DNA from 3 places in the Brucella pituitosa genome. Region 2 is predicted to be linked to each of the others. Evidence: riboswitches for the same ligand, from Rfam matches in the RefSeq annotation. Region 2 holds a riboswitch; each other region holds the start of a gene.

Region 1 (10,439 bases), on a different replicon from region 2:
TCGCGACTTTTCCGGGCCTCGCTTTGTTCCTGCTTGTCCTCTCCATCAACCTTATCGGCGATCATATCCGCGACCGGCTCGATCCGCGCGGCAGATAGGAGTTTTATCCGTGAATTTCGAGAATGAATTCAAAGGCAAAAAAGTTATCGTAACAGGCGCTGGCGGCATTATTGGCGCATGGATCGCCGCGGCTTTTGCGCAGGAAGGCGCAATCCTCTGCCTTACCGATCAGGATCAGACAAAGCTTGATGCCCGCATCGCGGAACTGCCCGGCGAGGGCCATTTCGGCATTGTCTCAGACCTTACTGATGCAGCTTCTATCACGAGCTTTGCGGACGCGGTTGCGACACGCTGGGGCGCGCCGGATATTCTCATCAACAATGCGGGCATATATCCTTCAGGATTCCTGCTCGATATTTCGCTGGAAGACTGGGACCGCATCATGGGCGTCAACCTGCGCGCTCCATTCCTGCTGTCTCAACTTTTCGCAAAACAGATGGTCGACACCGAAACTGCGGGTTCCATCGTCAATATATCATCAGGTGCGGCACGCAAGATGCGTACCACGGTCGTCCCTTATTGCACCTCCAAGACAGCACTTGATCGCCTGACCAAAGGCTTTGCGCTTGAGCTTGCCGAATATGGCATTCGCGTCAATGCGGTCGAACCGGGTTTTGCCGCCGGAAGCGATGTCAGCGCCTTGTCCGATGAGCATGTGAAGACTGTGACTTCGTCGATACCGCTTGGACGTGCTTCTTCCGCACCCGATGTCGCATCTGCAGTCCTCTATGTGACATCATCGGCCGCCGCTTATGTCACTGGCGCCACCCTGACTGTGGACGGCGGCAACTCCATCGGTTCGCTTGCCGTATTTCAGCAGAAGAAGAAGGCGCTATGACCGAAGGACTAAACGCCAAATCGCCCTGGCCCAACTATCAGTGGCCGTCTGGAAAGCAATCAGCGACACTCCTGTCCGTCGATGTGGATGCGCAGGTGCCGTTCATGTGGGCGCATCGCGATGGCCTTCCTGATCGACTGGCTACGTTCGAAATCCGTAACTTCGGACCGCGCACCGGGCTTTATCGGCTGATTGACCTTTTCGCACGCTACCACGTGAAAGCCAGTTTTTATGTCCCGGGATTAACCGCAGAAACCAATCCGGAAATCCTGCCAGCACTCGTTGAAGCCGGGCATGAAGTTGGCCTTCATGGCTATTTTCATGAGATTGTCGCCGATGTGACGGATGCAGAATTCACCGGCGCGCTGGAAGCAAGCATAGAACTGTTCGTCAAACAGACTGGCAAGAAACCAGTCGGCTTTCGTTCCCCTGCATGGGAAATCACGCCGCATATGCTGCGCGAGATCAAGCGGGTGGGATTGGCTTATGACTCCTCACTCTCCGGCTTCGATCACCCCTATGAGATCGACGGCATCACGGAAATTCCAGTCCAGTGGGCGACCGACGATGCCATTTTCTTCAAGTTTGAAGGTGGCGGACGCGACAAGTGGCCGTTTCAATCCGGGCAAGCAATATTGCGCGACTGGATTTCTGAATGGCGCACACTTCATCGCTTTGGCGGGTTGTTTACGCTGACTGTGCATGACTGGATTTCAGGTCGCGCGCAGCGCATCGCCCTTCTGGAGGAACTGCTCGACAACATCACCAGCCAAAAAGACGCGTGGGTCACAACGGCGGCAGAAATTGCGGCACACCATGCATCATCCGCCAATGTAGGGCGCTTTGCTGTCGAAGCGAAAATACCCGACTCTATCGGAAACCGTAGATTTGGACAGACTAATGGCTGAGAGCTGGGCAATCCAGAAAAAGCAAATCCGTAGCGAAGGCGGCATGGTCGCCTGCCAGAACTGGCTCGCAGCTGAGGCGGGTGCTGCGGTCTTGCGTCGTGGTGGCAATGCCATGGATGCCGCAGTCACGACGGCGCTTGTCTTGAGTGTAGTAGAGCCCTGGCTTTCCGGTATCGGCGGTGGAGGTTTTCTCTTGCACGCTGATGGCAAAGACGGAAGCGTCGATGCGCTTGATTTCAACGTCACGTCGCCACGCAATATTGATCCAAACGACTATCCGCTTGCCCCGGGCAGCGATGGCGACTGGTTCAACTGGCCCAAAGTTGTCGACGACCAAAATCTCATAGGCTACAGCTCCATATGTGTGCCGGGCGCAATTGCGGGATTGTCATCTGCACTGGAACGCTTTGGCTCAATCAGCTTCGCCGATGCGCTGGTGCCTGCAATCGATCATGCCCGGCATGGATTGCAAATCGACTGGTTCACCACGCTTTGCCTCGCCATCGACACCGAAGGACTGAACCGCTTTCCCGCATCAAGCGCACTGTTTCTTGACAATGGCCGTGCGCCGCGCGTTCCTGAAACCGGTTCGCCGCGTAGCATTTCAATGCCCAAAAAAGCCGCGATGCTGGAGCGGCTGGCAGAAGCAGGCGCGCGCGACTTCTACGAAGGACAAATTGCCGAAAAGCTCATTGCCGATTTGTGCGCTGGTGGCAGCCTCATCGACAAGGACGATCTGCGCAACTTCCAGCCTGAGTGGAAAAAGCCGCTCACCGTTGATTATCGCGATACTACTGTTCACGCTATGCCAGGGCTTTCCGGTGGACCAACACTCGCACGCGTTCTTGAAGAACTCGACAGAACATTGCCGCAGGAAGATGCCCTTTCGGGGAAAACCGCGCTCGCCTTTGCGCGAGCCATTCGCCGCGCATCCGAAGAACGGCTTCGTACACTCGGACATGGCAGCAGCGGCGAAAGCTGCACAACACATATCAGCGTTGTTGATCGTGATGGAACCATGGTTTCGCTCACCAACACGCTGTTGTCGCGCTTCGGTTCGAAAGTCGTTGCACCCTCGCTCGATCTTCTCATGAACAATGGCATGATGTGGTTCGACCCGCGCCCCGGGCAACCAAACTCCATAGCGGCTGGTGTGAAGCCGCTTGCAAACATGTGCCCGATCATTGCAAGCAAAAATGGTCAGCCCCATATCGCGCTGGGAGCTGCAGGTGGGCGTCAGATCATGCCAGCCGTCGCTCAGATACTGTCCTATATAGACGTGTTCGGCCTTTCGCCAGAAGAGGCATTTCATGCACCGCGTATCGATGCAAGCGGCGTAAAGCTTCGCGTTAGTGAACGCGCGCAGCCCGATGTGCCAGCGCGTTTAAGTGAAGAATTTCCGGTCGAAATTATTGCCGACACACTCTATCCGGTGAACTTCTCCATTCCTTCCATCGTGATGCGCGAAGACGGCCAGAATATCGGCATGGCTCATCCCTATCATCCATGGGCAGCGGTACGCACGGAGGCAGAATGACAAACCCTGTGCTTACAGTCGATGAGCTTGTCGTTCATATTGCAGGACAACCGGTAGTGGATGGGGTGAGCTTTCAAGTCAATGAAAGCGAAATCCTGTCTGTTGTGGGCGAGTCCGGCTGCGGAAAATCGCTGACGGCCTTCTCCGTCATGGGACTATTGCCTAAGGTAGCAAACATAGCATCTGGACGCATTCTATTCGGCGAGCAGGATCTTGTCAGTGCGCCTGAAAAGACCAAACGCGACTTGCGCGGCAATGACCTCGCAATGATCTTTCAGGAGCCGGTCGCATCGCTCAATCCACTGATGAAAATTGGCCGGCAGATCGAAGAAAGCCTTGTCGTACACCGCGATCTGAGTGGCAAGAAAGCGCGCCACGCAGCCATTGCCATGCTCGAAGAAGTGGGAATTCCAGAACCTGAAATTCGCTTCGGACAATATCCTTTCGAACTGTCAGGCGGCATGTGCCAGCGCGCTATGATTGCCATGGCCCTGATCTGCCGTCCTCGCCTTCTGATCGCGGACGAGCCTACGACAGCTCTCGACGTGACCATTCAGGCGCAGATACTCGACCTCATGAAAAAGCTGCGCGACGAGACGGGAACAGCAATCCTGCTCATCACGCACGACATGGGCGTTGTCGCCGATATGGCCGATCGTGTGGCTGTGATGTATGCAGGCCGCGTCATCGAACAGGCGCCCGTCGATGCGATTTTCTCCCGGCAGGAGCATCCTTACACAAAGCTGCTGCTCTCAACCATTCCACGTCTCGAAGGCGAACCGAAAACCCATCTTCCGACGATTGAAGGCATTGTGCCTGATATCGGCTCATGGCCTAATGGTTGCCGTTTCGCACCACGCTGCCCGATCTCGGAAGATCAATGCAGGACGCATGTACCGCCGCTTTCAGCGCGCATGGATGTTGGCGCAGCGGCCTGCTGGCGCTCGCAACAAGTGGGAGCGCTGGTATGAGTGACATGTTGCTGTCCGTTGAAAATCTTAAAGTTCATTATCCCATTCGCGGCGGTCTGCTGGGCCGTGCCGTCAACTTTGTGAAAGCCGTTGATGGCGTCGATCTTGAGATTGGCCGTGGAGAAAGCGTGGCTCTGGTCGGTGAGTCTGGTTGCGGTAAATCCACGCTCGGCACAGCTATCCTTGGCATGACCAGAGCGACATCCGGCAATATCAGCTTTGATGGGAAACCAGTCACGCATGGTCTGTCTGAAACAATACGCGGGCTTTCACGTGATATTCAGATCGTGTTTCAGGATCCTGCATCGGCACTTAATCCGAAATTGACGATTGGCGAGAGCATTGCCGAGCCACTGGCTATACACAATATAGGCACAGCATCCGAACGGCGTGCCCGCGTTGCAGAACTACTCAAGCTCGTGGGCTTGCATCCTGAACACGCGCTCAGAAAGCCAGGTGCATTTTCAGGCGGACAAAGGCAGCGCATCGTGATTGCCAGAGCGCTGGCACTTAATCCCAAGCTGATGATTTTGGATGAGCCGGTTTCAGCACTCGATGTTTCGATCCGCTCGCAGATACTCAACCTGCTTCTCGACCTTCAACGCCAGTTCGGACTGTCATATCTATTCATCAGCCATGATCTCTCGGTTGTCAGACATTTTGCTGACCGTGTAGCCGTCATGTATCTGGGGCGGATCGTAGAGACGGGCAAAACGTCCGAAGTCTTCAATCAGCCGGAACATCCTTACACTGAAGCACTGATCTCAGCCATTCCACTGCCTGATCCTGTGGCCCAGCGTCAGCGCAAACGCATCGTTTTACGTGGCGATCTGCCAAGTCCCGCCAATCCGCCGAAGGGCTGCAGCTTCTCCACACGATGCCCCATCGCAGTTGCAGAATGCCATCAAACCCCGCCATTGCTCGTTGAAAGAAGCGCAACACGCCGCCTCGCTTGCTATGTTCGCGCGGCATGAAACGCACCGCCTGCCAAGGCGGTGCAAAACGTTTGCGATGCATATGAGAACTCTTGCAATTTAAACATGAGTATAATAGTTAAGTTTTGTACTCAGGCTGCGAAAGTTATACATTATGTACTGGTTCAATGTTTCACTCACGGCTTTTGCGGCCTGCGTTGTCGGATTTGCAGCTATAACATTTATGCTATTGCGCGTCCGCCAAAGCGCATGATATGTGCATAGCTATTCATTAGTTTGTACATTTTTTTATTTGATAAATTATACTAACAAAGCATTCAATCAGAACGCGTGGAAGCACGTTTCAGCAGACCAGATTGCTCAAAGGGATTGAAATTGAGTAGACCGACTATCATAAGCTTATCATCGATACCTTCGCGTTTTCATCTGATACAGCCAACCCTAAAGTCTCTTTTATCTCAGAATTTAAAAGCCCACGAAATTAGGCTTTATATACCGGAAACATACCGCCGCTTTCCCGATTGGGATGGAACACTGCCGGTTGTGCCGAAGGGCGTAACTATCTGCCATTGTGATCAGGATTATGGCCCCGCGACGAAAGTCCTTCCCGCCGCCAAGGACCTGAAGGGACAGGATGTTGATATTCTGTTCTGCGACGACGACAAGATTTATGATCGAGGCTGGCATGCACGCTTTAAAAGCGAAGCGGCCAAGAAACCGAACACTTGTATTATTGAGGTAGGCGAAACATTCCCGGATATATCCGATGATTACCGCCCATCCGACAGGCTCCCACGCAGCCGTTGGAAACACAAAGACTCTATATACAGAGTGAAACGGATACTCTGTCTTTTTACCATCAAGCCTAACCTGACCTCCCCGGGATATGTCGATCAGATTTCCGGTTTTGCTGGTGTGCTTGTTCGCCCAGAATGGTTCGATGAACTCTTCTACGATATTCCCGACGTGATGTGGACTGTAGATGATCCATGGATTTCCGGACATTTGGAACGCGTGGGCATTCCAATCTGGAATACCGGAAAGCGACGCCACCTTCGTGAAGGCGAAGGAAGCAGAGTGGATGCACTGCTTAATCTGGTTCAGGAAGGGCATGACCGTATTGAGGCCGATCTCCTTGTCATCGATTATTTCCGCGAAAAATATGGCATCTGGCAGAAGGGCGGCAAGATTGATCCCGAGACAAATTTGCGTACTACATCCATGTTTGAGATGCTGAGACGAAGAGAACTTGAACTTGTGGAATCCAATAAAGCTAACTGACTAGCGCATCGTTGATACGATGATTTCAGTTCGGCTATATCCAAACCATCGACTACCCAACGGCTCGACATTGGCGAGAGTCTCGATTAAGATTTTTGACACCAAGGGGAGTCCCGCAAGGGGCTGAGATACGGCTGGCAAGCGCAGCGCCGTGACCCTTCGAACCTGATCCGGATCATGCCGGCGAAGGGATGGGGAAGTTTAAGCCAGCCTTTTGCCGGCCTCATTGCGAGGCCGTATAATGCAGAATGTATGCGGTCTCGCTACCAGCAGAAAGGTAGCACTATGACTGAACACTTCTCTCAAACACTGAAGCAAGTAAGCGAGCCATTGTGGACGCAGGCCGTTGAGCATTCTTTCGTCAAAGAGCTCTGTGCTGGCACCCTTTCGGATATATCGATGGTATCCTATCTGGTTCAGGATCATCGTTTTCTCGACAGTTTTCTCACTTTGCTGGGTGCGGCAATGGCCACAGCCGATACATTTGAGGCGCGGCTGCGCTTTGGCCGCTTTGCTGGAATGGTATCCGGAGAAGAAAACACCTATTTCCTCCGTGCTTTTGCAGCACTCAATGTGAGTGAGGAGGCACGCGCAAATATCCCCGATACCGAACCAACCATCGGGTTCAAAGCAATCATGCGTGAATCTGCTACCACGCGCTCCTATGGTGCAATACTCTCAGTTCTCAACGTTGCTGAAGGTCTTTATCTTGATTGGGCATCGCGCGCGCCCTCGCCGCTTCCAAATAATTTCGTCCATGCAGAATGGATCACACTACACGACAATCCCTCTTTCCGGGAATTTGTAAGTTTCCTCAAATCCGAACTGGATCGGGTTGGTCCAGCGCAGCCAGAAATATGTCGAGACTTTTTTCTCCGCGCTGTCCATCTCGAACTTGAGTTTTTCGAGGTGAATTATCGCTTCGGCAAATAACACCAATAAGAAACGGCGGGCTTTGCCCGCCGCAATATTTTCGACATACCCTCACAAATTTAGTTCTTCACAGTATCTTCGAGGAAGAAACGACCAAGCGGGTTCTGATAGAAGTTCTCAATGTTCTTGCCGGTGACATTGATATAAGGGCTGTAATAGAGATCGATCCAGTTGACGTCGTCCTTCGCCATTTTCTGAAGATCGATATACATGGCCTCACGCTTCTTTGGATCAAGCTCCAGACGCGCTGCTGCAACGAGGTCTTTTACCTTCTCATTGTTATAGCGGGTCATATAATTCATATTGGTATCGTGACCCAAAACGAATGTGGTCTTCTGGTCGGGGTCCAGAACGTCATTGGTCCAGTACATGACGGAGATATCGTAATCACCAGCAATCAACATATCCCAGCTCTGGCTGGGGTCGACTTTCTGGAGGTTGACGGTAACGCCTGCCTTCTGAAGCTGTTGTTGTAGAAGAACTGCGATCTGTTCGTCCGTTTCGTTGCCAGCATTGACGATATAATTGAGCGACAAGTCCGATGCGCCAGCATCGGCCAGCATCTGCTTGGCTTTTTCCGGATCATACGGACGCTTGAGATTATCCGCGTAATGATACAGAGCGCCCTTCGGTATGTAGGAATTTGCAACCTGACCAATCCCGAATGTCACGGTATCGACAATCGACTGCTTGTCGATCGCCATGTCCAGCGCCTGACGGACTTCCTTCTTCGCGAGTGCACCATGCTCATGATTGATCAGAAGATGATCTTCGCGTGTGGAGGTATCTTCGAGAACCTTCAAATTCGGGTCTTTTTTCAGCTCTGCCACGCGCGAGAACGGTACAAAAATCGCGGCATCCAGCTGACCGGCCTGCACGTTGAGCATACGCGTATTATCGTCAGGAACAGAGATCCACTCTACCCCGTCGAGCTTAACACGATCCGCCTCCCAGAAATTCGGATTCTTTTTCAAAATAACCCGGTCACCACGACGCCATTCGTCCACCACAAACGCACCCGATGCCACTGGTTTTTCTGCGTAGCCATCCTCACCCAACTCCTCCAGTCCCTTCTTGGAAAGAACCGAAACATTAGGGAGTGCGAGCGTGGACAGGAATGGCGCGGAAGGCGTTTTGAGTTTAACGACCAGCGTATGCGGATCAGCAGCTTCGGCAGTGTCCACGACCTTATAAGAGTCGCTCCAAAGCGAAGCTGGATTGTCGCGAATACGCAGAAGCGAAAAAGCGGCATCATCGGCCGTGATCGGCGATCCATCCGAGAATTTAGCATCGCGCAGCTTGAACGTATAGGTGAGACCGTCATCCGAAATCGTCCAGCTTTCAGCAAGACCAGGCTCGAGTTTCGTGCCTGTCTTGTCGACCCGCACCAACACATCATAAACGTTTGAGAACACCCAGTTGTCGATATTCTGTGCGGTCTTGATTGGATCGAAAGTAGAGGAATCCTCGCGTCGTCCGATTGTCAAAACACCCGCCGCTTCGGCAAGTGCTGCACCAAATGTCATGCTCGTCATGACAGTGACGAGGCCGATCTTCATCCATTTTTTAAGCATGTGTATTTCCCCTTATATTTTTGGTTAGTCGCACATCGTTTTCGATGCGTGTTCAGGATGCTTCAGCAAGAATTCTCTCTTCAAACAGCGATTTCGTGGGATCAATATCGGGTATCGCGCTGATGAGTGCCGCCGTATAAGCCTCTTTGGGGCGCGCAAAAACCTCGGCGCTTAATCCCTCTTCCACGATCTCGCCATGATACATAACGACCACGCGCTCACAGAGATTCCGCACGACAGCAAGATCATGGGCGATGAATAGCAATGTCAGCTGCATCTTGCTTTTGAGCTCGCGAAACAGATCGACAATCTGTGCCTGAATGGTGACGTCGAGTGCTGCGATACACTCGTCAGCAATGATCATTTTTGGCTCCACTGCCAAAGCGCGCGCTATACCGGCGCGCTGACATTGCCCGCCGCTCATGCTGCGTGGTTTGCGAGTGGCAAAGCTTTGATCAAGCCCCACAAGATCGAGCAGCTCGACAATACGCTGAGGTGTATCCTTAACGTCAATCTTGCCCTGAACCCGCAGTACTTCTGCCAGTGTCTCACCTACCGTCATGCGAGGATTGAGCGAATTGAACGGGTCCTGAAATACCATGGCCGCATCACGACGTAATGCCGCCAGTGCTTCCTTACGATCAGGGCTGAGCGTCAATCCGTCAAATGTAATGCTGCCTTCGGCGATTGGTGTCAGGCCTAAGATCGCACGTGCAAGCGTGCTTTTTCCGCTGCCAGATTCTCCGACGATCCCGATCGTCTCGCCAGCCCGAACTTCAAGGCTTACACCCTTTAGCGCGCTCGTCGTCCGGGCCTTGAGAAATCCCCCAGCCACAGGGTAACGAACATGCAGATCATTAACCTGCAACAGCGGCTGATCCCCTAACTGAGGCACGAGACGCAAGGAAGCCGTCTCAGGCAACGACGGATGGCTGGCTATGAGATTGCGTGTATAGGGATCGCGGGGATTACCGAGAACGTCGCTCTTCAACCCCTGTTCCAGCACCTTCCCGTTACGCATAACAGCAATACGATCACAAGTCTGCGCGACCACCCCCAGATCATGGGTGATGAGGATGATGGAAAGCCCGCGTTGATCGCGTATGTCCATCAAGAGCTGGAGTATCTGCGCCTGAATGGTGACATCGAGTGCAGTCGTCGGCTCATCGGCAATAAGAATTTCCGGATCGCATGAAAGGGCCACCGCAATCATCGCCCGTTGACGCATCCCACCAGAAAATTCGTGCGGATAACTGCCATATTGGCGCGCAGGGTCTGTAAAGCCGACCTGCGCCATGATTTCGATTGCTGCGGCCCGCGCGTCAGCCTTATTGAGCCCTTTATGAAAGCGTATGCCTTCCGCGATCTGGTCACCAACACTCATCACAGGATCAAGATGGCT
Region 2 (10,439 bases):
AGTGCCGCAGCCGCCAGAACCGCAGGCACAAACCAGCCCGTCACCTTATCGACTTTTGCCTGAATAGGCAGCTTGTCGGCCTGTGCATCCTCGACCATGCGCACAATCTGCGAGATCACCATATCGCGGCCAACCTTGGTCGCGCGGAACGTGAAAGCGCCAGTCTTGTTGATCGTACCACCGACGACTTCTGCGCCTTCTTCCTTGGCGACAGGTACTGGCTCGCCGGTAATCATCGATTCATCCACATAGGACGCCCCCTCAATCACCTCGCCATCCACGGGCACCTTTTCGCCCGGACGCACCTGCACGATATCGCCGACCAGCACATCGTCGAGCGGCACATCGACCGTCTCACCATCGCGCACGACGCGCGCAGATTTTGCCTGCAAACCGACCAGACGACTGATTGCAGCCGAGGTGCGACCCTTGGCACGCGCCTCCAGATAACGACCGATCAGGATCAGCGTGACAATGACTGCCGCTGCCTCGAAGTAAACATTCACTGTGCCTTCGGGCAGAATATCAGACCAGAAGGTTGCAACGACCGAGAAGCCCCATGCAGCTGCCGTTCCGACCACCACCAGAGAATTCATGTCCGGTGTGCCACGCAGCAATGCGGGAATGCCTTTCTTGAAAAAGCGCATTCCGGGGCCGAACAGCACCAGTGTGGTGAGAACGAACTGGAAATACCAGCTGTTCTGCATTCCGATTGTGTTCATGACGAACATGTGCATAGCGGGAACGATATGCGATCCCATTTCAAGAATGAAAACCGGCAGCGTCAGAACTGCGGCAAGGATCACGTTCTTCTTCAGCTCGAGCGCTTCGGCATCGCGCTTGTCAGATTGCGTTTCCTGCTTCGCATCGCTGCGCACTTCATCAAGCGAACGAGCCTCATAGCCTGCAGTTTTGACAGCCTTGATAAGGTCGCTGAGTGGCACCTGACCCGCAAGCTCTACATGTGCACGCTCGGTCGCAAGATTGACACTGGCGCGGGTAACACCCGGAACGGCGTTCAATGCCTTTTCAACTTTGCTGACACAGGACGCACAGGTCATGCCTTCGATAGCGAGATCGGCGCTCCTGGATGGTACGTCGTAACCGGCCTTGCGGATGGCATCGATGACCGCAGGCATATCGGGGGCTGCTTTAAAGGTTACATCAGCGCGTTCGGTCGCAAGATTGACCAGAACCTTTTCAACGCCCGGCACTTTCGCAACGGCTTTCTCAATGGAAGACACACAGGACGCGCAGCTCATGCCCTCAACGGGAATGGCAAAACTTGTGTTTTCGGGTTTGACTGGCTTGTTCATGGCAATCCCTTTCAGCCCCTGTTGTGAGGAGCGATATTACGAGTTGCACAATAAATAACCCTTCCCACCGTTGGAAGGTCAAGCCTTAATATGGAATGATTTTCAGACTGCCATTTCGTTCTGTGGCTGCATCGTCGCGAGGATCGATCCGCAACGGGTCTGGATGAATTCCAGCACGTCGGCTGCAGGCATCGGGCGTCCCATGAGGAAGCCCTGCACTTCACCGAAATTCTGTTTACGCAGACATTCAAGCTGTTGTGTTGTTTCAACCCCTTCGGCGGTTGTGACAATCTTGAAGCCCGCTCCAAGCGTTGCGACAGCCTGAATAATCGCCAGATCACGGCTATCAATTTCAATGCCGGAAACGAAGCTCCGGTCAACCTTGATCTTGTCAAAAGGAAAAGAACGCAGATAGCTCAGAGATGAATAACCGGTGCCAAAATCATCCATGGCAATGCGTACACCCAATCGGCGTAACTCGAACAGCAGCTCAGTATTGTGCTTGCTGTTTTGCAGAAAGACCGATTCCGTAATTTCCAGCTCGAGACGATCCGGTGAAAGCCGCGCTGTAAGCAATGCGTCCTTCACGGAATCAAGCAGCGTGCATTGATTGAACTGGACCGGAGAAAGATTGACCGAGACCTTGATGTCGTCGGGCCATGAAGCTGCCTCCCGACATGCCTCGCCAAGAACCCAATCACCGATGGGGCCGATTAGTCCTGCCTCTTCGGCAATCGGAATAAATTCAACCGGGGAGACCATGCCCAATACGGGATGATACCAACGTAGCAAGGCTTCAAAACCGGATATACGTCCGGTTTCAAGATTGAATATCGGCTGATAATGCAACTCGAACTGCTGCGCTGCCAAAGCCAGCCGCAAGTCGGTCGTCATGGCATGACGTTTCTCAACGGCAAGGCGCAGGGAATGCTGATAAAAGCAGAAGGTCCGTCTGCCATCTGCCTTGGCCGCATAAAGTGCAAGATCGACATTCCGCATCAACACATCGGGATCGTCACCATGCATAGGCGCCTGCGCAATACCGATGCTACATGTCACAAATTCCGAGATATCGCCCAGATCGAATGGATCCTGAAATGCCGAAAGGAGACGGTCGGCAAACATGGCAATCTGTTCAACCGTATCGCAGTGATAAATGATGGCGAATTCATCGCCTCCAAGCCGCGCGATAAACTGATCACTGATGATATTCTTGAGACGAACCGCAACCTGTTGGAGAAGCAGATCGCCAATCTGGTGACCTCTGCTGTCGTTGATGGTCTTGAAATGATCAATGTCGAGATAAAACAGCGCGAATGCAGGAGCGCGGTCTCTCTTTTTCAACACCCCGGCCATATGCTGCGAGAAATAGGCACGGTTAGGCAAATCCGTCAGACTGTCATGCATGGCAACATGGGCCATGCGTTCCTCAATCTGCCGCTGCTCTGTTGTATCCTCTATCAATCCAATGAGATAACGCGGCTGATCGCCCTCTATCGGAGGGATCGAGCGTTTTATAATCCGCATCCGGCGCGGCTTACCATCCGCGCAACGGATATCGCGTTCAACCGTCAATACATTGCCGCGGCGCATGGCCCGACGATCCTGCTGGGTCAGAAGCTTTGCTTCCTCAATCGGAAAGATTTCTGCGTCAATCGAACCGATAACTCGATCAATATCGTGCCCGCTGATGCTGGACGCCGCCTGATTGTAGAGGAGGTAACGCCCCTGATCCTTCATGTCCTTGACGAACACGCCAAGCGGCAAATTATTGATGAGACTGTCGAGCAGGGACTGCACATGATTTGCCTGCCGGTTAGCTTCTTCCAGCTCGGTAATATCCTGCACAATTGCCAGGATCGCCTGCTTTCCATCAAAAATAACCTGACGCCCGTAAGTCAGAACATCGATGGTCTGGCCGTTGGCTTTCAAATGCTGCCAGCGCTCGGGGCGTTCCAGATCACTCCTGTCGCGCACTGCGGCAAACATTCTGTCACGTTCGGTCTGTGGGCGGATGTCCAGCACCGTCATGCCGGGTATTTCGTCAACGGAATAACCATAGAGCCCATGGGCCGCTTCATTCATGACAATGAAATGCAGCGTTTCAGGATCATAGACCCACATCGGCGTCGGATGGGTTGTAAAAAGAACGCGGAAATCTTCTTCGGAGGTGCGCGTCATGGCACCATCCGAGCGAGCCTGACCGGCTTCCCGCTTCCTCATCATTGTCCCCTCATCAGACTAATCCTGACTGGATGTTCTCTGTTCTCGTGTCTGGAGAATCAGACCAAACTGTCTGTAGCAGGACGAAACAATCCCGTGGATAGCTTACTGCGTATAATTTTAACAAATTATATACAAATTATAGGAATCGCTAAATTAGCACCTGTGATTTTGAATTTTTGAGAGCTTTGCTCTGTCTCTTGACCGGCCTGCCGTTCCGGCCTATGCCTTAAAGCGCAAAATTCGTTGGGGTGCCTTCGAAGCAATATCAGGAAAAGTGCTTAGCGGTTTTCCGTCCGATATTGCGACACAAAAGGCTGAGAGACGCTGATCGCGTTAACCCATTGAACCTGATCCGGGTAATACCTGCGTAGGGAACGGAGTTTGACGCGTCGCGACCGAGGGAGTTCCCTCATCGGAGTTCAAGCTCCAAACAGGTTCATGACGTCTCATTTTTCCGTTCGGAATGAGAGACGTCATGATGGACCAAAAAAACAGTTTCTCCCGAACTACACCAAACAGCAGTGCGGCATCCGTGCCCATATGCGTGACTATTGCGGGCTCTGACAGCAGCGGAGGCGCGGGCATTCAGGCCGATCTGAAAACATTCTCGGCACTCGGCGTCTATGGCGCCAGCGTCATTGCCGCCGTCACGGTGCAGAATACACGTGCTGTAACAGCGGTGCATGATGTGCCACCGGAAATTGTCGCCGGACAAATCGATGCGGTTTTCAGCGATCTCAATGTCGCTGCGGTCAAGATTGGCATGGTCTCGGTTCCCCGGACCATTCAGGCAATTGCGCGAGGCCTCGAGCATTTTTCCGGCCCTATCGTTCTTGATCCGGTGATGATCGCCAAATCAGGTGATCGCTTGTTGAGTGAAGATGCTATTTCGATCCTGCGCGAAAAGCTGATCCCGCTTGCAGCCATTTTAACCCCCAACAGACCGGAAGCTGCCTGCCTTCTCGATGGACCAATGGCAAGCAATGAAGACGAGGCAGAGGAACAGGGCCGTGCTTTGCTAAAGCTTGGCGCCAAAGCCGTCTTGATGAAAGGCGGACATGCGGAAGGCGCAATCTGTACGGACCTTTTGATCCGCAGTGACCAGCCAACGATCCGGCTTGAAGCACCGCGCATCTACACGCAAAACACGCATGGAACGGGTTGTACACTATCTTCCGCAATTACAGCCGGACTTGGTAAGTATCTCCCTCTTGAGCAAGCACTCCGCGAGGCCCACGCCTATCTGCAAGGGGCGATCCAGAACGCAGACAAGCTTAAAGTCGGCAGCGGGCATGGTCCTGTGCATCACTTCCATAATTTGTGGGAGACAGTCTGATGCGTGTCTCCATCATTGGCGCAGGTGTTGCTGGCCTTGCCTGCGCTACAGAATTCAGCGATCAGGGACATGCAGTCACTATCATTGCCAAAAGCACTGAGATCGGTTCCGACAGCTGCTCCTGGTTTGCCGGTGGAATGCTCGCCCCATGGTGCGAAGGCGAAAGTGCGGAAGAACCAGTCGTGCGGCTTGGGAAGCAAGCAATTGACTGGTGGGAACGGCATGTTTCAACCGTCCACCGCAAGGGAACGCTCGTCATATCCCACACACGCGATGCAACCGAACTTCGCCGCTTTGCCCGTCGGACGGAGGCCTTTGATACCATTGATCAGGAACAGATCGAGGCGCTGGAACCGGACCTCGCAGGCCGTTTCCGGCAGGGGCTCTTCTTTGCTGAAGAAGGCCACCTCAACCCACGCAACACGCTGATTGAACTTGCCGAGAATCTTCAGAAAAAAGGCGTGGTATTTCATATGGGACAGGATGCGAAAGACGTAAAGATCGACACCGATATCACCGTCGATGCGCGTGGTCTTGCGGCGCGTGATCAGTTGCAGGATCTGCGCGGCGTGAAGGGCGAAATGCTTATTGTTCGCTCCCGCGACATCAATCTTTCGCGCCCTGTGCGCCTACTGCATCCACGCATTCCGCTTTATATCGTGCCGCGTGGCGACGGCATCCACATGATCGGCGCAACCATGATCGAAAGCGATGAGCGGGGCGGCATCAGCATCCGCTCGACGCTGGAAATGCTGAGCGCCGCCTATGCGCTGCATCCGGCATTTGGCGAGGCGGAAATTCTGGAAACCGGTGTCGATGCCCGCCCGGCCTTCCCCAACAATCTGCCGCGTGTGCGCAAACGTGGCCAAACCATCTATGTCAATGGGCTTTATCGGCACGGCTTTCTGCTCTCGCCTGCGGTCGCACGCATGGCGGTTGCGGCTGCAACTGAAGCCGAACATAGGCCTGAATTTTTAGAGGAACTGGCATGACCATCGTTTTAAACGGCGCGGTCTTTGAAACCACGAGCACCAATCTTTCAGCCCTGCTTGCAGAAATCGAACTTGATGAAGCGGTGGTGGCAACCGCGCTCAATGGCGAATTCATCCCAGGCGACGAACGCGAAGCCACCCTGATCGGTGAAGGCGACCGCATCGAAGTGCTCGCACCCATGCAGGGAGGCTAGGATGCTGGAATTTTACGGAAAAACATTTGAAAGCCGCCTGCTATTGGGAACGGCACAATATCCATCCCCCTCTATTCTTGCTGACAGCGTTCGCTCGTCAAAGACTGAAATCGTGACGGTTTCGCTTCGGCGCGAGAGCGGCAACATGCGTGCGGGTCAGGATTTCTGGACGCTCATCAAAGATTTGGGTGTTTCGGTTTTGCCCAATACTGCCGGGTGCCATACCGCACGCGAAGCTGTGACCACGGCAAAAATGGCGCGTGACGTTTTCGGCACCAACTGGATCAAGCTTGAAGTCATCGGCGATCACGACACGTTGCAGCCCGATCCTTTCGGGCTGGTCGAAGCAGCACGAATTCTCTGCGATGAAGGCTTTGAGGTCTTTCCCTATATGAATGACGATCTTGTAGTTGCGGAAAAGCTGCTCGAAGCAGGCTGCAAGGTGTTGATGCCATGGGGCGCACCGATTGGTTCAGGTCGCGGCCTCAACAATCCTTATGCGCTTAAAACCATGCGCGCGCATTTCCCCGATATTCCACTGGTCGTGGATGCCGGTATTGGCGTGCCATCGCACGCTGCAACCGCAATGGAACTTGGCTTTGATGCCGTGCTGATCAACACCGCCGTTGCCAAAGCGGGCGATCCTTGCGCTATCGCCCGCGCTTTTGCGCTCGCTGTTGAAGCTGGTCGTATCGCCTATGAAGCCGATCCGATTGAGGCCCGCGACATGGCAGCCCCCTCCACTCCCCTCATCGGAAAGGCGTTTTTGTAATGCTCCTCGATCCGTTCTACCCGATCTTTGACAGCGCCAGTTGGTGTGAGCGCATGGTACCGCTTGGCATCAAACTCGTGCAGCTGCGCATCAAGGATAAGAACGACACGCAACTGCGCGCAGAAATCCGCGCAGCACGCGAAATTTGCGCGCAATATGATTGCCAGCTCATCGTCAATGACTACTGGAAACTGGCTATTGAGGAAGGCTGCGACTTCATACATCTCGGTCAGGAAGACCTTGATGACGCCGATCTCGATGCTATCCGTGCGGGCGGCTTGAAGCTCGGTGTATCCAGCCATGATGAGGCGGAGCTTGATCGCGCATTAGCGCTAAAGCCAGCCTATATCGCGCTCGGTCCGGTCTATCCCACCATTCTCAAAAAGATGAAATGGCATGAACAAGGACTGGACCGCGTCAGTCAATGGAAAGCCAAACTTGGCGATATTCCGCTTGTTGGCATTGGCGGTATGAATGTGGAGCGCGCGCCGGGCGTCTTTAAAGCCGGAGCTGACATAATTTCAGTCGTCACTGACATCACTCTCAACCCCGATCCCGAAGCCCGAGTACGGCAATGGATCGAAGTTACTCGACCTTACGTAAAACAGACCCAAACGGTTTAACCGGAGGAATTATGAAAAAACTAGCTCTTGCTGCGCTTTTCAGCGCCACGGCTTCGTTTGCCCTGATGTCAGCTCAGGCAGCTCACGCGAACGATAAATTCAAACTCATACTCGACTGGTATGTGAACCCGGATCATGGGCCGATCATCGTGGCCGACAAACTCGGTTACTTCAAGGATGCGGGTCTTGATGTGGAAATCATCGCCCCTGCGGATGCATCCGTACCACCCAAAATGGTTGCGGCTGGACAGGCTGATCTGGCAATCTCCTATCAGCAGCAGGTGCATCTCGATGTTCATGCCGATATTCCCCTGATCCGCGTCGGCACTCTGGTCGATTCTCCACTCAATTGCCTGATGGTGCGTGACGATGGTTCGGTCAATTCAATTCCCGACCTCAAAGGCAAGAAGATCGGCTTCTCGGTCGCTGGTGTTGAAGAAACGGTGCTTGGCACCATTCTCAAAAAGCACGATATTCAGTTGTCCGATGTTGAACTCATCAATGTGAATTTCTCGCTCGCGCCATCGCTGATGTCGAAGCAGGTTGATGCCGTGATGGGTGCCTATCGCAATGTTGAACTCAACCAGATGGCGGTTGAAGGGGTCGCGGGCAAATGCTTCTTCGTCGAGGAAGAAGGCGTGCCGGTCTATGACGAGCTGGTTTATGTCGCCAATTCCAACAAGCTTGATGCGAGCGAAAAAGAGCGGATTTCGCGCTTCCTCGCAGCCACCGAAAAGGCCGCGCAATATATCGTCAATCATCCAGAGCAAAGCTACGACCTGTTTGCGTCTTACAGTTCTGAACTCAAAGACGAGCTGAACCAGCGCGCGTGGAAAGACACGGTTGCGCGTTTCTCGCGCTCGCCTGCAAGCCTCGATTATGGACGCTGGAGCCGCTACGAGGCCTATCTCAAGGAAAATGGTCTTGTGCCTTCGATCCTGCCTGTCGAAAAATTAGCCATTGATGTGAATGCAGAAGGTGACAAACCATGAGTGCCACGCTTTATTCATCCGAACTGTTCACCCGCCTGCGTGCTGCAACACTTGATGACTGGACGCCCTATATTGATCATGAATTCGTGCGCGGATTAGGCGATGGCACATTGCCGAAATCGGCGTTCCTGCATTATCTCAAACAGGATTATGTCTATCTGCATCACTATGCCCGCGCCTTTGCGCTCGGTGTCGTGAAGGCAGGCAGTCTTCAGGAAACACGGCTTTGCGCCGAAATCATGCATGGGCTTGCGGTTACGGAATTGCCACTGCATATCGGCATCTGCGCCCGCGAAGGCATCAGTGAAGACGAGCTTTACAACACAAAAGAAGAGCCGGAGAACCTCGCCTATACGCGTTATGTACTCGATTGCGGGCAGGCTGGCGATTTTCTCGATCTGCTGACCGCACTGGTTCCCTGCGCACATGGCTATGGCGAAATCGGGGTTAATCTCGCAGCCACGGCAAAAGCCGGTACGCCTTATCAGGAGTGGATCGACACCTATGCGGGCGCTGATTATCAGGAGATGTGCCACACGGTTGGCAAGCTCTTTGATCAGGCCGCGAAAGATCGCATTGGTACGGATTTCGAGAGCAGCCCACGCTGGCCAAAGCTCTGCCAGATTTTTGCAACGGCCAGCAGGCTCGAAGCGAACTTCTGGAGCATGGGTCTCAAAGAAGCATGACGAGCATCGCTCCTCGCTCGCGCAAAAAACGCATCGCCGACGGGTTTCTGTCGGCGGTTGCTGTGCTGGCACTGTGGCAGGCTGTGGTGAGCATCTGGCAAATGCCGCGCTTCATCCTGCCCGGCCCGCTCGACGTCGTGCAATCGCTCATTACCAATGCGCAGCTGATTGCCGACAATGCCGTCGTGACATTTGGCGAAGTGCTGGGCGGGCTTTTTTTCGGCTCTGCCATTGGCGTGCTGACAGCCATCGGCCTGATGATGTCGCCTCTTGCACAACGGCTGGTCATGCCAGTGATGGTGTTCTCTCAGGCTATCCCGATATTTGCGCTTGCGCCCATCCTGACACTCTGGCTCGGCTACGGCCCTGCATCCAAAATCGCTGTCACCATTCTGATGATCTTCTTTCCGGTCGTCTCGACCTTTCTGGATGGAATGCAGCGTACCGATCAGACGCTGATCAATGCCGCCGAAAATCTCGGTGCGAAACGGATGCAAATTCTGTTTCGCATTCGCATCCCGGCAGCTTTCCCGTCACTTGCCTCGGGTTTAAGCTTGGCTGCCGTCTATGCACCCATCGGCGCCGTGGTCGGCGAATGGGTGGGCGCATCCAAAGGGCTTGGCTATCTGATGCTGCTCGCCAATGGGCGCGCCAAGGTCGATCTGATGTTCGCAAGCCTTTTCGTTCTGGCAGCTTTCACTATGCTCTTGCATGCAACGATCTCACATTTTGCGCGCAAGCTCGCCGCGTGGCCTCGAAAGCTGTAAGGCAGCATTTTTGCCACACTCAATAGATTGAAATAAAATTTCTGCATTTTGCCACTTGGCAAATAGATTTGCTCATTTATTGTGCAGCCATCTGAAACACTGGCAAGAGGTATGAGATGCGTGCTTATCCATTTCCGTCGGTGCCCGGTGTTAATGCGGGCGCTTCCAAGCTTTAAGTCTTTGGCCCGTGTTGCAGGCTAAGGCCTGACCGCCCTCCCTAAAAGGGCACATTCCTAACAACTCCCAAATTTGCCGCAGCTATTTTCAGCTGTTTGTTTTGTCTTCGTTTTCACGCATTGTCCGGCGCATAACCGCATCGCACCTTTGCTGAAAATGATTTTAAAGGAACCAGAATCCGTCTTCGCGGCCTGGTATTATTCACATGACTCGGTTTCGTATAGATTTCCGGGGACCTGCCTTCCGCAATGTCCTCGGCTACACATTTGGCCACTGGCGAAGTCAGCCTCTGCGGCTGACGCTGATTATCATCAGCATGCTGCTTGCAACGGCCGCAGATGTTCTCACACCGCTTTAT
Region 3 (10,439 bases), 690 kb from region 2:
CCATCGATTGCAGGAAGCGTGCGGAAGCAAACGGATCGTAGCCCGCTTCACCAATCATCTTGATGCCAATGGCGTCGGCCTGCAGTTCCTGATTGCGTGAGAACTGGGCAAGGCGCAGTTTGCCGCGAATGGTTGCTTCCCGGCTTGCGCTCTCGTTATGCAGGACTTCGGTCGCGACACGTCCGGCAATCGCCGTCTCGGCTTCCTTCTCCTGCCGAAGGATACCGTGGTTGGCGACGACATGGCCCATTTCGTGAGCAATGACGGCTGCAACCTCCGAGGAATCGTTGGCTAGCGCCAGCAAGCCGCGTGTCACATAAAGAAAACCACCGGGCAGCGCGAAAGCATTGATATTGGGACTATCGAGAATAGTGATGCGATAGGTCTGATCCGGCTTGTCGGAAACGGTCGTCAGATTGCCAACGATCTTGGCAACCATGCGCTCGAGTTTCTGATCCTTGTACTCTCCGCCATAGGTCGCGAGGATACGCGGGTGCTGTTGTGCGCCGATCTGTGCCAGACGGTCGTTGCGGGTGACGTTTTCGACCGTTACCGGATTTGAGGACGGCTGAAGGCCAAGATCCTTGCTCGAATTGATCGACTGACAACCTGAAATCAAGGCAACAGCAAGCAAGCCAAGACCGATGGCTGGTTTCCGCCAATTGCGCTGCATCCGTTCTGGCAGAGAGACTGGAAGACACAGGGAGGCCCGGACACGGGTCTGTTGACGGATCAGTATTTTACCCTCGCAATTGAATCAGCGTCGATATCGTGGCGCAAATCTAGCTACAGACTGAATAGCCCACAAGAAGTAGATCAGTGTTCTAAGCCGTTCTTCAAGCTGATTGCGAACAAAATATGTCCACAACCGTAACATTCAGAGCGCGTTTCGATGAGCATGTTATCCGAAAATCGTTTCACACTTTTCGGGATGCTCCCCCACAGCGTTTCCAGTTGTGAATGGAATCACATGAAAAGCTTCATTTGAGCTTCGGTGCCTGCTCACCGATATAGTGCTTCAATGCTTCCGGTCCAGATGATGACAGCAACTCAACGGCGGGCCCTTGAGCGGAAATCCGACCATTGTCGAGAAATAGCAACAATGCGTCGAGATAAAGGGCATCTTCTGGCGTATGGGTGACCATCAACACGGTCATGGCGTTTTCCCGCTGTAATTCACGCACCAGATCCAGCATTTGGTGACGCAGCGCTGGCCCCAGTGAGGCGAATGCCTCATCAAGCAAAAGGACGGGGCGTTCACGCACCAGCGCACGCGCTATCGCCACGCGCTGACGTTCACCACCGGAAAGAGCTTCGGGCTTACGCTGTTCTTTCCCCTGAAGCCCGACGCGGCCAAGGGCGCTGGCTATGGCTCTCCGGTCTGCTTCACTGAGCTTCAGATTGGGCGAACGACCAAGCCCGACATTCTGCTCGACCGTCAGATGCGCAAAAAGATTGTTTTCCTGAAATACCATGGAGACAGGCCGGGATGCCGGTGGCAGGTGGGTGACATCGGTTGTGCCGATTAAAACTTGCCCAGCCTGTGGCGTCTCGAACCCTGCAATGAGGTTGAGAAATGTGGATTTTCCCGAACCACTTGGGCCGACAATCGCCGTGATAACGCCGCCCGGCACATTCACATCGAAATGCATGTTGGTTTCGCCATAGCTGAAACGAACATCTTCAAAGCGGATATTTGCCAGATTGGTCTTAGGCGGCGGGATATTCATGAACGGGGCGTTTCCTTTCGGGCTGCGGCGCGATCTGCAATCATCATCAGACCAAGACATAGAAGACCGAGAATAAGCGCAAGGCCTGCTGCGTCGAATGTGCGATAGCTGCCCATACGCTGAAACAAAAGATAGGGCAGGGTCAGCAAGGCATCGCTGCCGAAAAGGGCGATTGTGCCCAAATCGCCGAGAGACAGCGCCATTGCAAAGGCAAAGGCCATTCCGAATGGCCTGCGGACCGACGGCCAATCGATAAGTCGCAGTCGATTAAAACCTTTGATGCCAAGCTGAGCGCAAAGCCTGTTGTGGCGCACGGCTGATGTATCCCATGCGGGTCTTAGCAACCGTACGGCAAATGGCATGGCCATAGCGGCATTCACGGTCACCACCATCAAGGGAGCCATTGCGAATGGGTCAGTGAAATGGCGCAGCAGAATGAACCATCCCGCTCCAAGTACGATAGGTGGCATCACCAATATGAGACTGGCGCCCGTGTCAAAGAGGTTGGCGAGCCGTATGTTCCGGGTCGCCTCGCGCGCGATAACAAGTGAGAGCGAGAGGATGACGGAAAGCAGGGCAGCAGAAAAGCCGAGCGCGATGCTGGTGGAGATTGCGCGCCATACGGTTCGTTCGCTCAACAATCGCACCAGATCTGCGGCAAGGCCCGAAATGACGACACCTGAAACAGGCAGCGCCACATAAAGAAAGCCGATCACAATCGCTATAATATTGAAAACACGTTCTCGCGTAGATGGTTTGCCATAACGTCTGGCTGTCGTTGCAAGCGTGAAGCCCTCTTCTGACGGACGCCCGGTCAGACGCAGTGCCAGCAGGATCATCAATGTCAGCGCGAGCTGTGCGAGCGTGAGTGCTACAGCACGTGCCGGATCAAAATCGAAATGCAGGCTTTGGTAGATTGCGACTTCAAGCGTTGTTGCGCGAGGGCCGCCGCCCAGTGTCAGTACGGTGGTGAAGCTGGTGACGCAGAGCATGAATATGAGGCCGGTCATGCCCGGCAAGTTACGCCGGATGGCAGGCCATTCGATGAGACGAAAGCGTGGCGTGCTGTGCATACCGAGTTGCGCTGAAAGTTTCCAGTAATCGGCGGGGATCGTTTCATACGCGGCAAGAATGAGCCGGACCGCCAGTGGCATGTTGAAAAACACATGCGCAATAAGAATGCCGGTGATGCCGTAAATATCGGGCGAGACCGGGTAGCCAGCCGATTGCGAAAGCTGCGCAATGAAACCATTGCGACCATAAATGCTGGTGATGCCAAGCACAGTCACAAGGGCGGGCAGCGCCAGCGGCAGAGCAAAGAGACGCAGAATGAAGCTGCGTCCCGGAAAGCTCGCTTCCGAGTAAAGCGCGCGCGCCACAGGAATTGCGAACAGCACGGATAGAAGGCTTGATGCTGCCGCTTGCAGGATCGTGAAACGGGCTACCCGCAGTAGGTAGCTATCGAAATAGACGTCAGTGCTGAAGCCACTGGCTTCCATCGCCAGAGCCAGCAGCGAGCCGCCGACCAGAACCGCCAGAAAGCCAAGCGCCAGTATGCCTGCGAGTGGTTTGATCGCAGGCATTTGTCTTGGATGGCCGATGGTCAGCGGTTTGCTCATTTGCTGGAGGCTGCAAGCCATTCATCAACCCAAGCTTTGCGGTTTTTCGCAACTTCATCGGCTGGGATCAGAAGTGTTTTTTCAGGCTTTGGCAGCTTGTCGAAAGCCGGAGCAAGTGGCTGTGAAGTCTTGCCTGCCGGATACATCCAGTTGGTTTCAGGGATCACATCCTGAAAACCGGGACCAGTCATGAAGGTAAGAAACTTCTGAGCCAGTGGGTTTTTCGCACCGGTTGTGGTCTGTGCAGCAAGTTCAATCTGAAGGTAATTGCCTTCCGGATAGGCCAGTGCCTTGTAGCGCTCGGTGTTTTCCGCAATCATGTGATAGGCAGGCGACGTTGTGTAAGAGAGCACCATCGGCGCTTCGCCCTTGGTGAAGAGACCATAGGCTTCCGACCAGCCCGGTGTAACCGTCAGGATGCGCTTTTGCAGTTTTTCCCAGGCTTCACCCGCCTGATCGCCATAGACCGATTTGATCCACAGCAGAATGCCAAGGCCGGGTGTTGATGTCCGCGGGTCCTGAATGACGATTTTCTGTGACGGATCACCTTCGATCAGTTCTTTCAGGCTTTGCGGCGGGTTGGGCAGTTTTTCGGAATCATAGACGATAGCGAAGTAGCCATAATCATAAGGCACGAAAGCATCGTCCTTGAAGTCACCCGGCACTTTGACATTGGACAGATCAATGCCACTTGGCGCGAAATAGCCGGTGGCATGTGCTTCTGTTGTCAGGTTCGTGTCGAGACCGAGCACGATGTCGGCTTTTGTATTACCGCCTTCGAGCTTCAGACGGTTGAGAAGGGCGACACCGTCAGCTGATGCAATCCATTCCAGTTCGCAATCGCATTCCTTCTCAAAATTTTCCTTCACCTTGGGACCTGGACCCCATTCGGAAACGAAACTGTCATAGGTGTAAATGGTGAGCTTATCTTTTGCCTGAGCGTGAGGCGCAAAGGCGAAAGCCGCAGAGAGCGATAAGGTGAGCAGAGATAAAAGCCGCATAACGGCAAGTCCTTTCTTTTATTTAAAGGATTGAGCGCCGTTATCGATAAATCGGGCAGCATCTAATCCCTCCGCCGGTACAAGCCGGATCAGGTTCAGCGGGTTAGCCGGAGTGCGGCTTCTCAGCCATTCAATGGTTGAATGGCACCCCGTTAGAGCGAGGTCGACAATAGTGCCTTGCAAACAGAAGGGCAAGAGATGGCGATGATCAAGATGCAGGCTTTCGAGGACAAATGCCACGTGTTATGAGCGACTTATGAGCACATTTGTTATTCTTCTCGGCGGCGATCTCGTCGTCACTGAACGTTTGAAACGGCAGATAGCTGGTGCACGGGTTCTTGCCGCGGACGGCGGTATGCGCCATGCGGAAGCCCTTGGTGTTGAGCCTGAGCTTTGGTTGGGAGACTTCGATTCGACCTCGGGAGCATTGAAAGAAAAATATGCGCATGTGCCGCAAAGAGCCTTCCCCGCTGCCAAGGATATGACGGACGGTGAACTTGCACTTGAGGAAGCCTTTGAACGCGGAGCGAAGAAGGTCATTCTCTGTGGTGCATTTGGTGGCTCGCGCACGGATCACACGCTTCTGCATCTGACGATGGCGACGGCGCAGGTGGCAAAAGGCAGAGACATTCTTCTGTCGAGCGGGGTTGAGGAAGCATGGCCATTGGTTGCGGGAGACCATGTTTATGATTTCCCGGATGGCACGTCATTTAGTGTTGTGAATTTCTGCACCGTTGAAGGGTTTTCAATCACAAATGCCGAGTGGCCGTTAGACAATGTGACCTTGCCGTTCGGGTCGTCATGGACGGTATCCAATATTGTACGTGGAACTCTTTGTGTTTCCGCACGTTCAGGCCTTGCGATACTTGTAGCGAACTTGAGTGAGGAGGCTCATTTTCAGGGCAGCTGCTAACCTTAAAAATTGAAACTGCTTGACGCTGACAGTCGAAACGTATTGTAAATGGATCAAGCGGGTATGATCTGCTTTACGCCGAAATTGGGGACGCAAAGTCGGTGTTGGTGTAACTCTAGTAGGAGATTGTTTCATGAAATCACGTCTTTCCATGATTGCAATCGTCGGTGCGCTTGCGTTCTCAACGGCAGCATGCACGACGGCTGAACAGCGTACCGCTGGTTATGGTGTTGGTGGTGCTGCTCTTGGTGCGCTCGCTGGTGGCGCAATTGGTGGTAACGGTCGCGGTGCTCTGACCGGCGCTGCCATTGGTGCTGTCGGTGGTACGCTTCTCGGTGCTGCGACAACCCGTAACAATGTTCAGTATTGCCGTTACCGCGATAATTACGGCCGCGTTTACGAAGCGCCTTGTAACTAAGACGCTATCGACCGTTTAGCGGTATCAAAGTTTAAAGAACAGGCCGGGGAAACCCGGCCTGTTCGTTTTTTGACGGTTCCATTTGACAGAATGACTTTTGTCCCCGACAAGCAGGGCGGAATTTTCAACCGCTTTTTTCAAAGAGAACCATGGCACCTCCGCTTCTTCGCCTCGACCAGATCAAGCTTACCTTTGGCGGAACACCGCTTCTGGAGGAAGCTGCCCTTTCTGTGAGTGAGGGCGACCGCATTGCGCTGGTCGGCCGAAACGGTTCAGGCAAGTCTACTTTGCTGAAAATCGCGGCCAGCATGGTCGAGCCGACCTCGGGCGAAGTCTTCAAGCATCCAGGCGCGACGGTTCGTTATCTGCCGCAGGTGCCGGACCTTGATGGGTTTGCCAATGTGCGCGCTTATGTTGAAGCTGGTCTTGGACCGGCGGACGATCCGCATCGTGTAACCTACCTTCTTGAGCATCTGGGGCTGACCGGCGAAGAAAAGCCGGATCATCTGTCTGGTGGTGAAGCGCGCCGTGCGGCTCTTGCACGCGTGATCGCGCCACAGCCTGACGTGCTGTTGCTTGATGAACCGACGAACCATCTCGATCTTAACACCATCGAATGGCTGGAAGACGAGCTGCGTCAGATTCGTTCGGCCATCGTGCTGATCTCGCATGACCGCCGTTTTCTCGAAAATGTCAGCCGTTCGACGGTGTGGCTTGATCGCGGTATTACGCGTCGTATCGATCAGGGCTTTGGGCATTTTGAAGAATGGCGCGACAAGGTTCTTGAAGAAGAAGAGCGCGATCATCACAAGCTTGGCCGTCAGATTGCGCGCGAAGAGCATTGGCTGCGCTATGGCGTAACAGCACGTCGCAAGCGCAATATGCGCCGTCTTGGCGAGTTGCACTCGATGCGCTCGGAGTTTCGTAATCATCGCAAGGCGCAAGGCACTGCTGTTCTTGCAGCAAGCGATTCCAAGGAATCCGGCAAGCTTGTCATTGAAGCGAAAAAGCTCAACAAAGCTTATGATGAGCGCGTACTGGTCCGAGATTTTTCGACTCGTGTTCAACGCGGTGACCGGATCGGGCTTGTTGGTCCTAACGGGGCAGGCAAGACCACACTTTTGTCAATGCTTACTGGCAAGCTTCAGCCCGATTCAGGCACTTTGCGCCTTGGTGTCAATCTCGAAATGGCCGAGCTTGATCAGAAGCGTGAAAGCCTCAATCTGGATGATACGCTGGCGCATTATCTGACCGATGGTCGCGGCGAAAGCCTCATCGTCAATGGTGAGCAGCGCCATGTCGTTTCTTACATGAAGGACTTTCTTTTCCAGCCTGAACAGATACGCACGCCGATCCGAGAACTGTCAGGTGGTGAAAGAGCGCGTCTCATGCTGGCGCGTGTTCTGGCAAGACCGGCCAATCTGCTGATCCTTGATGAGCCGACCAACGATCTTGATATGGAAACGCTCGATCTTTTGCAGGAACTGGTTGCAGGCTTTCCGGGCACAGTCATTCTCGTCAGCCATGATCGTGATTTTCTTGATCGTACCGTGACCTCTGTGATTGCGCCAGAAGGTGATGGTAACTGGCTCGAATATGCCGGCGGCTATGCCGATATGATGGCTCAACGCAAAGAGCAGGCCTTGGCACGACGCAATGTGAAGGCAGCTGCCGCACGCGCCGACGACAAGGCTGACGACAAGGCTGGCGACAAGGGCAATGAGGCTGTGCAGCCCAAGCGCGAGGAAAAGCGCAAGCTTTCCTACAAGCAGAAATTTGCACTTGAAAGTCTGCCCGGCAAAATGGATGTGCTGGCTAAGGAAATCACTGTGCTGGAAGGGAAGCTGGCCGATCCGCAGCTTTACGCCAAAGACCCGACGCTTTTTGCCAAGACCGCCGATCTTCTCGAAAAAAAGCGTTCTGAACATTCAGCCATGGAAGAAGAATGGCTGGAACTTGAAATGTTGAGAGAAGAGATCGAGGGATAATTTCTTATCCCTCGACGACAGATCCTAGGCACTTGCCTTGTTGAGCAGCGCGATAGCTTCTGCATCCAGTTTGATCTGTGTTGCATCGATCAGTTCACCAAGCTGAGCAGAACGCGTTGCGCTGGCTATGGGGGCCGTGATCGCCGGATGAGCGATCAGCCAGGCAATCGCAATCTGTGCAGGGGTGGCATCATTTGCGCGGGCCACCTGGTCGAGCGCCGCAATGATACGCGACCCACGATCGGTGAGGTATTTTTCGACGGCCGCGCCGCGCGCACTCTGTCCAAGATCATCCTTTGAACGGTATTTACCCGTCAGGAAGCCGGATGCGAGCGAGTAATAGGGAATGACGCCCAGCTCATTATCGCGGCAGATGGCTTCAAGCCCGCTTTCAAAATCAGAACGATCATAGAGATTGTAAAGCGGCTGCAACGTTTCATAGCGTGGCAGATTGTGTTTGCTCGACGTATCAAGCGCCTCAGCAAGACGTTGCGGCGTGAGGTTGGATGCGCCGATAGCGCGCACCTTGCCCGCTGCGATGAGCTCTTTATAGGTTCCCAGTACATCCTCGAAGGGTGTTTCCGGATCATCCCAGTGGGACTGATAAAGATCGATATAGTCGGTTTGCAGCCGCTTGAGGGAGGCGTCGACGGCTTTGCGGATATAGCTGGGAGAAAGGCCTTTTTCGTCCGGCCCCATTTCTGAGCCGACCTTGGTAGCGATAACGACTTTATGGCGCAGGCCGCGGGATTTCAGCCAGTTTCCGATAATGGTTTCGGATTCTCCGCCAACATTGCCGGTCGCCCATGCGGAATAGACATCCGCTGTGTCGATGAAATTAAGTCCTGCGTCGACAAAACGGTCGAGAAGCGAAAATGACGTTGCTTCGTCGACCGTCCATCCAAATACGTTGCCGCCAAAACAAAGCGGCGAAACCTCGAGTTCAGTACGTCCGAGCTTTCTAAACTCCATGGACCCTATCCCCTTCCTGAGCATACGGTTCCTCACGGACCCGCAGGGTTACGATTTCAGGAAGAGAGTTGGGCCCTTAAAGTCAGCCCATGCCCAATGCATCCATATAAAGCTGGAGCATGGCTTCTTCTTCCTGACGTTCATGGTCTTCTTTTTTACGCAGACGAATAATGGTCCTTACGACCTTGCTGTCAAACCCCGAACCCTTCAATTCCGCGTAAACTTCCTTGATATCGTCGCCGATGGTCTTTTTTTCTTCTTCAAGACGCTCAATGCGCTCGATGAAAGCACGCAACTGGCCAACAGCAATTGTCTGGGCTTCGCTGGTAATGTCGTCGCTCACGGGTTTCTCCAATTCAAAGTCGATTATGAATGCAAGCAATAGCGGTTTGTTTCGACACGCGTATCGTCACCGGAAAGCCGGTTCCAACTTTTCTGCGACATGCTGTAGAGGAACAGCGCGGTTGTCGAAAGTCTGAAACGTTTTTCCTGCGAGTCGCGGGCAAAATTAAGAGGCTTTGCGGCCATTTATCGTCTTTTGGCTGTGGATAGCGGGTAAAGGCGATTAATCGATAGGCCCTGTTCGCGAACCAAAATGCCGGATTTCATGGATTTCCGGCAGTGCGTTGATGGCGCTGAGCATCGGTGCCAGTCGCTCGGCCCACTCGGTCGCGCCGGCTTTTTCTGCAATCAGATCCTGTCGTACTTCAATGAGCACATGTGCATAGCCGCGGCTGGTTGCATGACGATACATGGCATCGTTTTTCAACGCGCCATTATATGGCTCGTTGTCGCCGACGATGAGGCCGGGCTCGTCGCGTAGCATTGTAAGGAGCGGAGTAATCGCGCGCGGATCGGAATCCCATAGAAGACCGATGTGCCATGGCCGATCCTTGCCACGCCAGTTTGGCGTGAAGGAATGGATGGAAACAACAAAAGGCGCTTTGCCACTCGCAAGTGCGACCCGGGTGCTCACGGATGCGACTGCGTCATGATAGGGACGGTAGAAGTTATCGAGGCGCTTTTCGCGCTCGTCCGCTGTCATCGGATAATTGCCGGAAATGACCGCGCCGTCCGACAATTGCATGATGAGGGTCGGGTCATCTTCACCGCGATTGGGATCAATCAGCAGGCGCGAAAAGCCGCCCATGACCGCAGGCGCACCAATCTTTTCTGCCAGTTGCCGTGTTAACTCCTCAACGCCGATATCATAAGCGATATGTCGTTCAAACTCGCTTTGGTCCAGACCCAGACTGCCATATTCAGTCGGCAAATCGCGGCGTGCATGATCGGCGGTCAGAAGGAGGCCGAGGCTGAGATCGCCATTGATCTGGTGGACGGGGGAAAAGGACGGGTCAGACGACATCGAGCAGCTTCTTGAGTAGGATTTTTGTCATAAATCACAAGTAGTTTCAGCTCTGTCACGAGAAAGTCGAGATTGCAACGCTCATTCTCAAAAGAAAAAGGAAGCAGTTTCCGGCTCGATGCATGGGTGCGAATCTAATCGTTTAAATTGCGCTGAAATCGCTATGCAGTTTGATTGGAAATGCTGTAACTGATTTGTTCTCTCCGGGATTGCGTTGACATCAAAGGTGAAACTGCCGAAAAGAGAGCGACCGAAAGAGGATTTCCTTGCGTGAGACAAAAGCGATTGCGGGCTGAAGGAGTTCGGCGAATGCGACTTCCACTTTTCTTAGGTTTGTTCTCCAGCGTGCTTATCGGTACACTGGGTATAACATCTTTGGAAGCGCGTGCTGATTTTCGAGTATGTAACTCAACCCAGAACCTGGTTGGTGTC

What was found. Region 2 has a riboswitch for thiamine pyrophosphate ahead of thiD (bifunctional hydroxymethylpyrimidine kinase/phosphomethylpyrimidine kinase). Riboswitches for the same ligand answer to the same signal wherever they lie in the genome.
Positions count from the first base shown of each region.
Region 1: it holds a riboswitch for thiamine pyrophosphate, as region 2 does, so the genes downstream of both, ACSME1_RS11620 (TenA family protein) here and thiD (bifunctional hydroxymethylpyrimidine kinase/phosphomethylpyrimidine kinase) in region 2, are expected to answer to the same signal.
Region 3: it holds a riboswitch for thiamine pyrophosphate, as region 2 does, so the genes downstream of both, thiB (thiamine ABC transporter substrate binding subunit) here and thiD (bifunctional hydroxymethylpyrimidine kinase/phosphomethylpyrimidine kinase) in region 2, are expected to answer to the same signal.

Region 1 is NZ_OZ264093.1:58,411-68,849, forward strand. It holds gene ACSME1_RS11585 (ABC transporter permease) at 1-98, shown strand, start outside; gene ACSME1_RS11590 (SDR family NAD(P)-dependent oxidoreductase) at 110-898, shown strand; gene ACSME1_RS11595 (polysaccharide deacetylase family protein) at 895-1,806, shown strand; gene ACSME1_RS11600 (gamma-glutamyltransferase family protein) at 1,799-3,343, shown strand; gene ACSME1_RS11605 (ABC transporter ATP-binding protein) at 3,340-4,314, shown strand; gene ACSME1_RS11610 (ABC transporter ATP-binding protein) at 4,311-5,288, shown strand; gene ACSME1_RS11615 (hypothetical protein) at 5,625-6,530, shown strand; TPP riboswitch at 6,625-6,739, shown strand; gene ACSME1_RS11620 (TenA family protein) at 6,816-7,463, shown strand; gene ACSME1_RS11625 (ABC transporter substrate-binding protein) at 7,523-9,037, opposite strand; gene ACSME1_RS11630 (dipeptide ABC transporter ATP-binding protein) at 9,090-10,439, opposite strand, start outside.
Region 2 is NZ_OZ264092.1:1,739,136-1,749,574, reverse strand. It holds gene ACSME1_RS08375 (heavy metal translocating P-type ATPase) at 1-1,316, opposite strand, end outside; gene ACSME1_RS08370 (putative bifunctional diguanylate cyclase/phosphodiesterase) at 1,419-3,539, opposite strand; TPP riboswitch at 3,777-3,933, shown strand; gene thiD (bifunctional hydroxymethylpyrimidine kinase/phosphomethylpyrimidine kinase) at 4,021-4,878, shown strand; gene thiO (glycine oxidase ThiO) at 4,878-5,870, shown strand; gene thiS (sulfur carrier protein ThiS) at 5,867-6,064, shown strand; gene ACSME1_RS08350 (thiazole synthase) at 6,066-6,836, shown strand; gene ACSME1_RS08345 (thiamine phosphate synthase) at 6,836-7,459, shown strand; gene ACSME1_RS08340 (ABC transporter substrate-binding protein) at 7,471-8,451, shown strand; gene tenA (thiaminase II) at 8,448-9,137, shown strand; gene ACSME1_RS08330 (ABC transporter permease) at 9,134-9,904, shown strand; gene ACSME1_RS08325 (ABC transporter ATP-binding protein) at 10,287-10,439, shown strand, end outside.
Region 3 is NZ_OZ264092.1:1,044,384-1,054,822, reverse strand. It holds gene cdlP (cell division protease CdlP) at 1-673, opposite strand, end outside; gene thiQ (thiamine ABC transporter ATP-binding protein) at 981-1,730, opposite strand; gene thiP (thiamine/thiamine pyrophosphate ABC transporter permease ThiP) at 1,727-3,370, opposite strand; gene thiB (thiamine ABC transporter substrate binding subunit) at 3,346-4,350, opposite strand; TPP riboswitch at 4,400-4,512, opposite strand; gene ACSME1_RS05105 (thiamine diphosphokinase) at 4,607-5,263, shown strand; gene ACSME1_RS05100 (glycine zipper domain-containing protein) at 5,397-5,681, shown strand; gene ACSME1_RS05095 (ABC-F family ATP-binding cassette domain-containing protein) at 5,831-7,669, shown strand; gene ACSME1_RS05090 (aldo/keto reductase) at 7,694-8,641, opposite strand; gene ACSME1_RS05085 (DUF2312 domain-containing protein) at 8,724-8,984, opposite strand; gene ACSME1_RS05080 (N-formylglutamate amidohydrolase) at 9,207-10,007, opposite strand; gene ACSME1_RS05075 (DUF1036 domain-containing protein) at 10,317-10,439, shown strand, end outside.